Regions from separate parts of the Streptococcus sp. 5905 genome, predicted to be linked through region 2. Evidence: riboswitches for the same ligand, from Rfam matches in the RefSeq annotation. Region 2 holds a riboswitch; the other holds the start of a gene.
The links. A riboswitch is a leader RNA that binds a small molecule or an ion and turns the genes downstream of it on or off. The one in region 2 is predicted to bind thiamine pyrophosphate.

Region 1: another riboswitch for thiamine pyrophosphate. It lies ahead of HT680_RS07235 (thiamine-binding protein); the one in region 2 lies ahead of HT680_RS08610 (ECF transporter S component).

Annotation. Positions count from the first base shown of each region.
Region 1 covers NZ_VMLC01000003.1:331,777-337,879, forward strand. Annotated here, with positions in the region: gene HT680_RS07215 (CtsR family transcriptional regulator) at 1-72, opposite strand, end outside; gene HT680_RS07220 (ABC transporter ATP-binding protein) at 191-919, opposite strand; gene HT680_RS07225 (ABC transporter substrate-binding protein) at 919-1,926, opposite strand; gene HT680_RS07230 (ABC transporter permease) at 1,964-2,722, opposite strand; gene HT680_RS07235 (thiamine-binding protein) at 2,685-2,975, opposite strand; TPP riboswitch at 3,049-3,151, opposite strand; gene polA (DNA polymerase I) at 3,255-5,888, opposite strand; gene HT680_RS07245 (SH3 domain-containing protein) at 5,973-6,103, opposite strand, start outside.
Region 2 covers NZ_VMLC01000007.1:23,655-29,757, forward strand. Annotated here, with positions in the region: gene thiW (energy coupling factor transporter S component ThiW) at 1-83, opposite strand, end outside; gene tenA (thiaminase II) at 87-779, opposite strand; gene HT680_RS08600 (energy-coupling factor transporter transmembrane component T) at 790-1,440, opposite strand; gene HT680_RS08605 (ABC transporter ATP-binding protein) at 1,442-2,827, opposite strand; gene HT680_RS08610 (ECF transporter S component) at 2,828-3,388, opposite strand; TPP riboswitch at 3,547-3,635, opposite strand; gene lctO (L-lactate oxidase) at 3,784-4,920, opposite strand; gene HT680_RS08620 (amino acid ABC transporter permease) at 5,130-5,810, shown strand; gene HT680_RS08625 (amino acid ABC transporter permease) at 5,770-6,103, shown strand, end outside.

The DNA.
Region 1 (6,103 bases), on a different contig from region 2:
CACGATACCAGACTGGTCTAAAATTGCCTTGATATAGGCTTCGATATGATCTGATGTATTTTTAAATCTCATAGTAAATCAAACTCCTTCTTTGAACCTTGACTATCTTTGACTATTATACCGAAATTTTTGATTTTTTTAAAGGAAAAGGGAGCAAGTAAAGAATAATCTTCACCGACTCCCTATTTTTCTACTTATCTAATCCTAATTCTGCTAATATTTTTCGTTTGTAGGCAATCTTTTGAACTTCCTTGTCCTCAGTCTGAGACCAATCTAGTTTGACTTCAGAGACGATCTGTCCAGGCCGATTTTTTAGGATATAGATGCGATCACTGAGATTGAGGGCCTCCTCGATACTGTGGGTAATAATCAATGTCGTCAGCTGCAACTGTTTGTGAATCTCCAGATACCAAGCGTGAAGTTCCATCTTGGTCATCTCATCCAAGGCACTAAAGGCCTCGTCCAAGAGAAAGAGCTTGTGCCCGAAGAGGTAGGTGCGGAGCAAGGCCACACGCTGACGCATCCCTCCGCTGAGTTCATGAGGATACTTATCCCGTACAGCTGTCAGCTGGAAGGTCGCAAGGATTTCATCCGCTCGAGCAATAGCTTCTGCCTTATCGACCTTTTGGATCAAGAGGGGCAGGATGATATTGCCAAGCACCGTCTTGTGCTCCAAGAGCAGATCCTTTTGCAACATATAACTCACGCGCCCCTTGGGATTTTCCTCGCCATCAAGGACAATTCTTCCCGACTGGACCTCTAAAATTCCAGCGATTAGATTAAAGAGGGTAGTCTTTCCAACACCACTGGGACCTAGGATAGAGACCACTTCACCTGAAGTCACCTGCAGGTTGATATCCTCTAAAATCTTTTCATCATCGTAGGCATAGCTTACATGTTCTAGTCTAATTTCTGTCATTATTTTACAAATTCGTTAGTGAAGCCTTTGTCAGTCAAGTCTTCTTTTAGGATGCCATTTTCTTTATCCCATTTGTAGAAAGCATTCCAGCGTTCTGCATCAAATTGTCCCCATTTTCCCTTATCACTTGCGTATTCTTTTGACAAGTATTTTTGCGATTCGATGACAAAGTCACGTTTTTCCTTGAGTTCAGGGGCATTTTTGATGAGGATATCTGCAGCTTCTTCTGGGTGTTCCATAGCGTATTGGTAGCCTTTTTTGATAGCTTGGATGACTTTACGAGCTTCTTCTTTGTTGTTTTTGAGGTAGTCGTTGTTAGCGATGATGACTGGTGAGTAGTAGTCAAACTCTTTTACGTAGTTTTTCAAGTACATGAAGTTAGCATCTACGCCTTGAGATTTAGCAAGGATACCGTCCCAACCGTAGTAGATCCAAGCAGTGTCAAAGACACCATTGGCAATCGGTGTAATCGAGTTTGAGTCGTTGTTTGGTACTTTTTCGACCTTCTCAAAGTCCCCACCTTGTGATTCTACCAAGGTTTTCAACATAGCAAGTTCCGTTGGGTCATTCCAAGTTCCGTATTTCTTCCCGACCAAGTCTTTTGGACTGGTGACATTGTCAGATTTACGTGAGATGATTCCTGATGTATTGTGTTCAACGATAGCGGCAACGGCAGTAATTCCTGCTCCTTTTTCCAACTTCTTAGCCATGTAGTCTTGGAAATAGATAGCAAATGGTGCCTTACCATTGATCACCAAATCAGAAGAACTTTCTTCTGGTGGCAATTTCAAATCAACATCCACTCCAGCTTCTTTGAAATAACCTTTTTCCTTTGCTACATAAAGCCCTGTGTGGTTGGTATTTGGCGTCCAGTCTAGGATAAAGTCAATTTTCTTGAGTTCTGCTTCTTTGTTGTTCTTAGAAGCAGTTCCTTGACCACAAGCTACAAGCACAACAGCTACAAGAGCTGTTACAATCGTTAAAAACACTTTCCATGTTTTCTTCATTTTCATTTCCTCTTTTCTTTTTCAAAAACGCTCTATTTTAAGTACGTTTCCATTTAATCACATATTTTTCACTAATATCGACCAGCTTCATACCCAGAAGACTGATAAGCGACACCAGAATAATAATGGCAAACATGGTATCATACTGAAACAGTTTTTTAGACTGAATCATGTAGACACCAAGACCTTCAAAACCTCCCAACCACTCAGATACCACAGTTGTGATAAAGGCGTAGGAGACACTGACCCTCAGACCTGCATAAAAGTAGGGCAGGCTGACCGGGATTTTAAAATGCCATAGGATTTGCCAAGGCTTGGCCCGCATCAGACTAAACAAGGTCAGCATATCCTTGTCACAATGTCTAAAACCGTCCAAAATACTGACAATGATCGGGAAGGTTGTCGTCAGGATAATCAAGACAATCTTGGGCAAAATCCCATAGCCCAGCCACAAGACCAAGATAGGGGCTATCGCAATGGTCGGAATGGTCTGGACGACCACCATCATAGGATAGATGAGGTCATTGAGCCAAGCTAGACTATCCATGAGCACAGCCATGAGACAGGCAATCAGGACACCCAGAACTAGACCTAGTAAAGCCACTCTCAAGGTCGCCCAGCTATGGTGCCAGAGAAACTCTCTGTCACGAACAAAGGACTGGAGAATCTCAAGAGGAGTTGGCAGGATAAACTTGGGTAAAAGTTTGAATATTCCCGCTAACTGCCAGACCGACAAGACTCCGAGAAATCCCAAAAGACTAATCTGTCGTCTCATCATACTTTTCAAGTTTCTCATCAATACTTAAAATCTCTCCTACATTTATTTTGACATTGGCAAAGACATTATCTGCCTCCTGCCCGGCCACTTCAAGCGCTTCTTTGAGAATGCGCATGAGCTCATCAAACTCTCCTTCCAAAACCGTTTCAAAGGGTGTCACCACCATGGTCACGGACTTAGCTTGCAGATAAGCAATCACTTGATCGATAATAGCGATTCGATCAATCCCCTGTGATAGGGGCAAGACTTGCAAGGCAATGCTTGCTTTCATAAAAACCTCCTCTTCTCAGGTTTCCTTTTGACAAAAAGAAAAACCTTTACCATATATACGGAAAAGGTGCAGAATTCGACTAAGTATCCTTCCCTACGCTGGCATTACCCAGATCAGGTGCGGTCGAAGTTTAACACTTCCTCTCAGACTGTACACAGACTCCCGTATCTTATATGGAGATATAGTAACGCAAATACAAGGAAAAGTCAAGGAAACTGTTTACAGAAAACCATGAAAAAGAATTTGAAGCCAATTGCTCCAAACTCTTTCTTAACTTTCTTATTTAGCCTCGTACCAGGTTGCTCCTTCATTTTCATCTGCAATGAGGGGAACACTGAGCTGGATGGCTTCTTCCATGGTTTGTTTCACTAGAGCTTTAACGGCTGCTAGTTCTGATTTCGGAACCTCAAGGACGATTTCATCGTGCACTTGCAAGAGCATCTTGGTCTGATAGCCACCTTCAACTAGAGCTTTGTCTAGCTGAATCATAGCAATTTTGAGAATATCCGCCGCCGATCCCTGGATAGGGGAGTTAATGGCTGTCCGCTCCGCAAAACCACGAATGTTAAAGTTGCGCGAATTGATATCTGGTAGCTCTCGACGACGCTTGAAGAGGGTCTCTACATATCCCTTATCACGTGCCTCACGTACCACTTCTTCCATATAGTTTTTAATCCCAGGAAAACGTTCAAAATAGGTATCAATGTAGGCTTTGGCCTTCTTACGACTAATACCAAGATTGTTTGCCAAGCCAAAATCTGAAATCCCGTAAACCACTCCAAAGTTGACAGCCTTGGCATTGCGACGGTCGTTTGGAGTCACATCCTCAGGACGTTCAATTCCAAAGACACGCATGGCTGTCGAGGTATGGATATCAGCTCCCTCTTGGAAGGCTTTGATTAAGTGCTCATCCTTAGAGATATGCGCCAAAACTCGCAACTCAATCTGTGAATAGTCCGAACTGAGTAGTACACTATCCTCCCACTCTGGCACAAAAGCCTTACGAATGAGGCGGCCTTGTTCCAAACGCACAGGGATATTTTGGAGGTTTGGATCCACACTAGACAAACGCCCGGTCTGGGTCAAATCCTGCACATAGCGCGTGTGAATCTTGCCATCATCTAAAATCCAGTCCTGTAAACCGACCACATAGGTAGATTGAATCTTAGCAATCTGACGGTAGTCTAGGATTTTCTTCACGATCGGCGCAATAGGAGCTAGACGCTCTAGCACATCCACGGCTGTTGAGTAACCTGTCTTGGTTTTCTTGGTGTATTCTAGAGGAAGACCGAGCTTTTCAAAGAGAAGCGCGCCCAACTGTTTAGGCGAGTTGATATTAAACTCCTCACCAGCCAGTTCATAAATCTCCTGAGTTAGCTTTTCAATGACAAGTTCATTTTCAGCCTGCATCTCAAGCAAGGTCTCTTTCTTGACCGTAATTCCAGCGATTTCCATCTTGGCAAGGACAAAGGCCAGAGGCTGCTCCATGTCATAGAGGAGATCTAACTGTCCATGTTCACTGAGTTTTTCAAATAAAATAGGTTCGGTCTCAACCAATACAGCAACCTTGCGAGCCAAATGCTCCAAGAATCTCTCTCTCTCAGGGATGGTTTTCTTGACCCCCTTACCGTAGAAGGTCTCATCATCGATCATGTAAGTTTGACCATAAAGACTCGCAATGGTTGAAATTTCATTATTCTCGACAGTAGAGAGAAGGTACTTGGCCAAACGGCTGTCAAAAGCAGGGGCCTGCAAATCCACACCAAAACGATGCAAGAGAACTTTAGCCTTCTTAAAGTCATAAACTCTCAGAGGTGTTTTTTCTAGAAATTCCTTGAGAATCGGCTCCTGCAAGAGCTCAAGTTTATCTGTAGCATAAAGTTTATCCCCACAAGACCATGCAAAACCAACCAAGTCATCTGTATGGTAATTCTCACCAAAAAGCTCAAAGTGGAAGATAGAGTCAGCACTCAGCATGTCTTGGCTGACGTGGTCAACGATAGTGAAATCCAAACTTTCAGGCGCATCCGTTGATGAAACATTTAAAGCTTGCTTGAGCTGTTTGAAGCCCATCTCATCGTAGAATTTTCCGAGATTTTCCACATCTGGACCACTATAGCGCAAATCATCAAGGCCAATCTCAATTGGTGCCTGAGTCTCAATAGTCGCCAAGGTTTTAGACAGGAAGGCTTGTTCCTTATCGTTGATGAGATTTTCCTTCATCTTAGATGCCTTCATCCCATCGATATTTTCATAAATTCCCTCAAGCGAACCGTGTTCTAGCAAGAGCTTGATACCCGTCTTTTCACCAATCTTAGTAACACCAGGGATATTATCAGACTTATCCCCCATAAGAGCCTTAAGATCAATAAACTGAGCTGGGGTAATGCCCATCTTTTCCATAAGGTAATCTGGTGTAAAGGCCTCAAACTCAGCCACACCTTTCTTGGAAATCTCGACCACCGTATGCTCGTCCGTCAACTGGATCAAATCCTTATCTCCGCTAACGATTGTCACATCAAAAAAATCCTTCTCAGCCAAACGACCTAAGGTCCCGATGATATCATCCGCTTCATACTGGGGCAACTCATAATGGCGAATCCCAAGATGGTCTAACAACTCACGAATGAAGGGAAATTGCTCACGAAACTCATCTGGAGTTTTAGCACGGCCACCCTTGTAGTCTGCATACATCTCTGTTCGAAAAGTCGTCTTACCTGCATCAAAGGCTACCAAAACATGACTGGGCTCAACCCGCTCTAAGACATGATTCAACATGAGTTGAAAGCCATAGATTGCATTGGTATGAAGACCATTAGCATTTTTAAACCTATCCAGCTGCTGATAGAGCGCGAAAAAAGCTCGAAAGGCAACAGAAGATCCATCAATTAATAATAATTTTTTCTTGTCCATACACCCATTATAAAGGAAAGAGGGGAAAAATACCATAGGAAAGAATAGGCAAATGGTAGTGAAGTCCTCTTTTTTATATTCTTTCTAGATTCTAGCTCCATTACTATCCACTCGATAGCCATCCACAGTGGTATTCACTGCTAAAGCCCCTGAAGCATTGACGTAGTAATACTTTCCTCCTACTTGGAACCACTGACTAGACTTCATAGCCCCTG
Region 2 (6,103 bases):
AAGATGGGTGTAAGAACTACGTCAAGAGCAATCATCATGGATAAAATGGTCAATTTGTGAACTTGTAATTGGTGGTTTCTCATTTTCTATTTCTTCTCTTTTTCTAAGGACTGCAAATCACTCGTCCATGTTTGGTGTTGGTAAGCCATCTCCCAAAACTTGGCTTCCATGTGGACACTTCGGTGGAAGGCCTCTAGCATTTTTTGTTTGTCCGTCTCGTCGCTTTCGCGATAGAGCTGATTGACCAGGGCTTCTTCCTCTTTAATCTGCTGTTCTAACTCATCGGTGATATAGGTTTCAATCCACTGTTGATAAAGAGGATTCGGGGATGGTTTGCGATTAAGTGCCTTGCCCAAATCATGGTATAACCAAGGACAAGGGAGCAAACTAGCAAAAGCAATGCCCAAGTTTGGTTCTGAAAATTGCCGATAAATATGAGAAATGTAATGATAACAGGTTGGAGCAATCGGTTGCTCGTCCATTTCCTGGTCGCTGATTCCTAATTCCTTGAAAAATTGTTGGCGGATAAACAACTCACCCTCCACTAGACTCTGGGCATTTTGTTTCAAGAGTCTTTTCATTTCCTCGTTTGAAGTCTTATCAGCCAAGAGATGATAGGCTTCTGAGAAGGCCTTCAGATAGTAGGCATCCTGAATCAGGTAATAGCGAAAAATAGAAGGTTCTAACGTTCCCTCTTGTAACTGTAGAACAAAGGGATGCTGAAAGGAAGCCTGCCAAGCTTCCTTGGATAATTCCATCGCAATATCTGTAAATTCCATAATAACTCCTTTATAGAAATAGGCTGGTTTGAAGCAATAAAAAGTAAAGTAGGTAAATCAATGTTGTCCTTTGAGGAATATAAAAGGTTCGATAGCTATTCTCCACCTGTGCATGTTCGTCATATCCGTGCGCAGACAAAGCTCTCAGATAAAGATGGCGCCACCTAAAGACCGTCATCAGAACCTTGCTGTAAATCAAGGGCGACCAAACATACAATTTTTGACCACGTAATAAGCAAGCTTCCTTGAGGGACTTGATTTCTTGCTGAATGAGGGGAAAGGAATTGAATACCACAATCAAGGCATAGGCCCAAGAACGCGATAGCCCCTTTTGAGCCAAGTACAAGAAAAGCTCTTTTAAGGAAATACTGGAAACAAAGACAAGACCGATACAAACCGTCACAAAGGCCCTCGTTCCAAGTATGACTGCCTGCGAAGCATCCCCGTGTAACTGTACTGCCCAGTAATTGGCAAAAGAGGGTAAAATGGCGAGCACGAACATCCAAGCCAACAGTTTAAATCGACGGTAGTAGAGCATAAAGAGAATGCAAAATGCGACTACCGAGAGATTCAAAGCAATCGAAGGAATGAAAGATGTTTCCAAGGATAAAATCAGCAAGAAAAGACTGATAATCGGTGTTGGGGTTGCTACTTTGATCATACTACCTCACCTCCCCTGTAATATTCCTACTCAGAGAACCGAGTGGTTTGCTGATTGTCACGTCTTTAATATGACGGAGACCCTCACTAGTCATCTCAATCCAATAATCAACCACAGAGATTAAGGGATCTAAACGATGGCTAATGATCAAAAAACTTCTTCCTTGATTTCTGTCCTCCAGAATCCACTGACAGAAATAATGACAAGCTCTATCATCCAAACCTGCAAAAGGTTCATCTAGCAAAATCACAGAAGCCTTGCTGGTTAAGATGGTCAATAGCTGAAGAATCTTTTGCTGTCCACCACTTAATTGATAAGGACTCTTATCGAGTGCCTGCTCCAAACTAAAAAATTGTAATGCTTGGAGAATCCGCTGATTTCTTTTTGAGTCTGAGCTATCTAATTGCAGTTCCTCTCGCAGACTGACTCGGATAAACTGCTTCTCAGCTTCCTGAACAACACCCGTCAGATCACGATACAAACTCTTTTTCTTTTTGAGAACCGATCCCTTCCAACTAATGCGCCCCTTATACTTTTGAAATTGAAGAATGGAGCGAAAGAGGGTTGATTTCCCGACACCATTGTCACCCAGAATACAGGAAATCCCTTGGTAAAATGTGAAATCCGCAATCGAAAAGAGGGGGCGATTCCCCAGTTCACAAGTCACACGGTCCATATGGAATAGTTCTGGACTAGAAGCAACTTCCTTTGAAGCAACCTGTGTCATCTCAGAGGTTGGGATTTGAAACACTTCCCTTAGTTGTCCGTCTCTCAGCTCCACCATATGGTCAATGTAGGCTCCATAGTCCGTTAAATCATGGTCGCACAGGATGACTATCTTCCCATTAGAGGCCAACTCTTTTAGAATCTCTAGGATCTCCAGTCTACTTTTTCGGTCAATGGAAGCAAAGGGTTCATCCAAGAGATAAACCCTAGGATTCATGGCAAAGAGAACAGCCAAAGCAGCCTTTTGTTTTTCCCCACCTGATAAGTGATGGATGGGACGGTGTAAGATTGTCTCGCAACGACATTGCCGGACCACCTCTGCGATTTTAGCATCAATCTCTTGCACAGGATGCCCGATATTCTCCAAGGTAAAAATCAGCTCCTCAAACAAGTTCTCCATGGTAAATTGATGATTGGGATTTTGAAAGAGAATGCCAATCGTCTGGACACGTTCGACGATAGAAAGCTGACTGACTTGGCTCCCATCTATCAGGACTTGGCCACTATAGGGCAAGGAACTGACTTTAGCAATGATTTGAAAGAGACTGGATTTTCCTGAACCACTGCTCCCAACTAACAAGGTAAAAGCTTGCGCATGAAAAGTAAAATCAATCGGCTCCGAAAAGATTGGGGACTGAATCCCCCGTAGTTCCAGCCCCATCTATGCCTTTCCTCCAGCTGCAAACTGATGATAGAGTTTGACAATGGTACGAACCAAGATGGTACAGAAGAAAAAGACAGAAATAAAACGAACCACAAGCAAGGAAAGGACAAAAGGAAGAGAAAAGGCATAGTAACCTAACTTAATGTATTCATAGACAAAGCTAAAAAGCGTAATCCCAATACTATTGGCAGTTAGAGAGAGCCAACTTTCATAGCGATTCTTGGTTACGAGAAAACCAAATTCACTTCCCAAACCTTGAACCAAGCCAGACAAAAGGGCACCTAAACCGAATTGGCTACCATAAAGGACTTCAGCAAGCGCAGCAAGCACCTCTCCAATTGTTGCACTTCCGACTCTTGGAACAAAGATGGCAGCAATGGGCGCAGCCATGCACCAGAGACCAAAGAGGATTTCATTGGCAAAGGCCTGCAAACCAAGAGGAGCCAAGATCAGGGTGAGGATATCAAATAGATAGCCTAAACCCACAAAAACGCCACCAAAAAAGATAGACAAGAAAGCAAGCAAGATAACATCTTTTAACTGCCATTTTTTCAACATAAAAAACTCCTTTTTTAAAGAAAATTGGGGCATTCAAAGAGAGCTACCAAAAGGCTTGCCGTCAAGCCTATCCTCTTTTGATAAACAAAAAAACTCCAATTACAAACGAGAATTAGAGTTTACCTTACAAGATTAGACAGTTCTTTTCGACATACGAAAAAAACCTTTTCACATTTCCCTTCGCCAGTCTTAACTGTATCAGGTTCAATGGGTATCATCTCAGCCTAAAGCACCCCAAATGTCTTTATTATTTAATTACTGGACCAGTATAACAGAATTTGAAAGCCCTAGCAAGATATTTGACCGGAAAATATATTTATATAGTTTCTGATAACGATTTAATCTTTCTATACACGAAGAAAAACCTCCACGTCAGGTGGAGGCCATCTTCTTTATCAATACAATTTCAAATCACGAGGATCGACTGGGAAGGTCGGATTGTATGGGTTGTGACGGAGTTTGAAGTGTTTGACATCCTCAATAGTCTGAGTTCCAGATAACTGCATGACTGTCTTCAATTCTGCATTCAAGTGCTCAAAGACTTGACGCACACCAACACTACCACCAAGAGCCAAACCATAGATCACAGGGCGACCAATAGCTACCAAGTCTGCTCCTGAAGCCAAGGCTTTAAAGACGTGTTGACCGCGACGAACACCAGAGTCAAAGACAATTGGCACACGTTTATCAACTGCTTCAGCCACTTCTTGAAGTGAGTCAAAGGATGCTGGTCCACCGTCGATTTGGCGGCCACCGTGGTTGGTTACCCAGATACCAGAAGCACCTGCGGCAAGAGAGCGTTCAACGTCCTCACGACACTGTGGCCCTTTCACATAGACAGGAAGACCTGAGTATGTAGCGATAAATTCGACATCGCGTGGAGACAAGCGTTGTTTAGCTGATTTGTAAACAAAGTCCATGGATTTTCCAGCACCTTCTGGCAGGTATTCCTCAACAATCGGCATGCCAACTGGGAAGACAAAACCATTGCGCTTATCAACCTCACGATTCCCCCCTACAGTTGCATCCGCCGTCAAGACAATCGCTTTGTAGCCTTCAGCCTTCACACGGTCCATGATATGGCGGTTAATCCCGTCATCCTTACTAAAGTAAAATTGGAACCAATGAGGTGTCCCTTGAAGAGCTTCCGTAATTTCTGGAAGGTCAACGGTAGAGTAAGAGCTGGTTGTATAAAGAGAGCCAAACTCATGCACACCACGCGCAGTAGCTACTTCCCCCTGCTCATTTGCCAATTTATGAGCCGCAACAGGTGCCATAATAATTGGTGAAGATAATTTTTCACCTGCAAATTCAATCTCTGTACTTGGATTTTCAACATTGCAAAGCGTATGTGGAACGATGAGTTTGTGGTTAAAGGCACGGATGTTCTCGCGTAAAGTGAAAGTATCCTCTGCTCCACTAGCGATATAACCAAAGGCAGCTTTAGGAATGACTTGTTGCGCCATTGGCTCTAAATCATAAGTGTTAATAAAATCTACAGGTCCTTCTGCATTGCTTGTTTTATATGACATAAAGTGTCCTCCTTATTAAGTAAGCGTTTACTTTTTCTTGCATAAACTATCTTACCTCTTTTTCAGAATCCTTTCAAAAAATTTGTCTGGAAATTTCAAATCACAGACATGATAAATATTTTCTATCATTGTGATAAAAAATATTTATTATCCAAATAAGCTTTTTAGTGCTACAATAACTTTATTATTCCTAGATAGGAGGTTCTCTTTTGGATTGGTCCATTGTTGAACAATATCTACCACTATATCAAAAGGCATTCTTTCTGACCCTACACATCGCAGTTTGGGGAATTATGGGATCCTTTCTTGTTGGTCTAATCGTTAGTATCATCCGCCATTATCGCGTTCCTATCTTTTCACAGTTAGCAACAGCCTACATCGAATTGTCACGAAATACGCCCCTTTTGATTCAGCTCTTCTTTCTCTATTTCGGGCTTCCCCGAATAGGAATTGTTCTTTCTTCAGAAGTCTGTGCAACTCTTGGCCTCATCTTTTTAGGAGGCTCCTATATGGCGGAATCCTTCCGAAGCGGACTAGAAGCAGTTAGTCAAACCCAGCATGAGATTGGCTTAGCTATCGGTCTGACACCAGTTCAGGTTTTTCGCTACGTAGTCTTGCCACAAGCTACCGCAGTGGCTCTGCCGTCCTTCAGTGCCAACGTGATTTTCTTGATTAAGGAAACCTCAGTTTTCTCTGCAGTAGCCTTAGCCGATCTCATGTACGTCGCCAAGGACTTGATTGGACTCTATTATGAGACAGACATTGCACTGGCCATGTTGGTAGTTGCTTATCTGATCATGCTGCTACCCATCTCGCTAGTCTTTAGCTGGATAGAAAGGAGGCTCCGCCATGCAGGATTCGGGAATACAAGTACTCTTTCAGGGAAATAATCTCTTGCGGATTTTACAAGGATTGGGAGTCACGATTGGGATTTCCATCCTCTCTGTCCTCTTATCCATGATTTTCGGTACGGTTATGGGAATCATCATGACCTCCCATTCTAGAGTCGTTCATTTTTTAACACGTTTTTATCTAGAATTTATCCGTATCATGCCTCAACTGGTTCTGCTCTTCATTGTTTACTTTGGTTTGGCTCGAAATTTTAATATCAACATTTCTGGAGAGACTTCTGCCGTTATCGTTTTTACACTCTGGGGAACAGCTGAGATGGGGGACTTGGTAC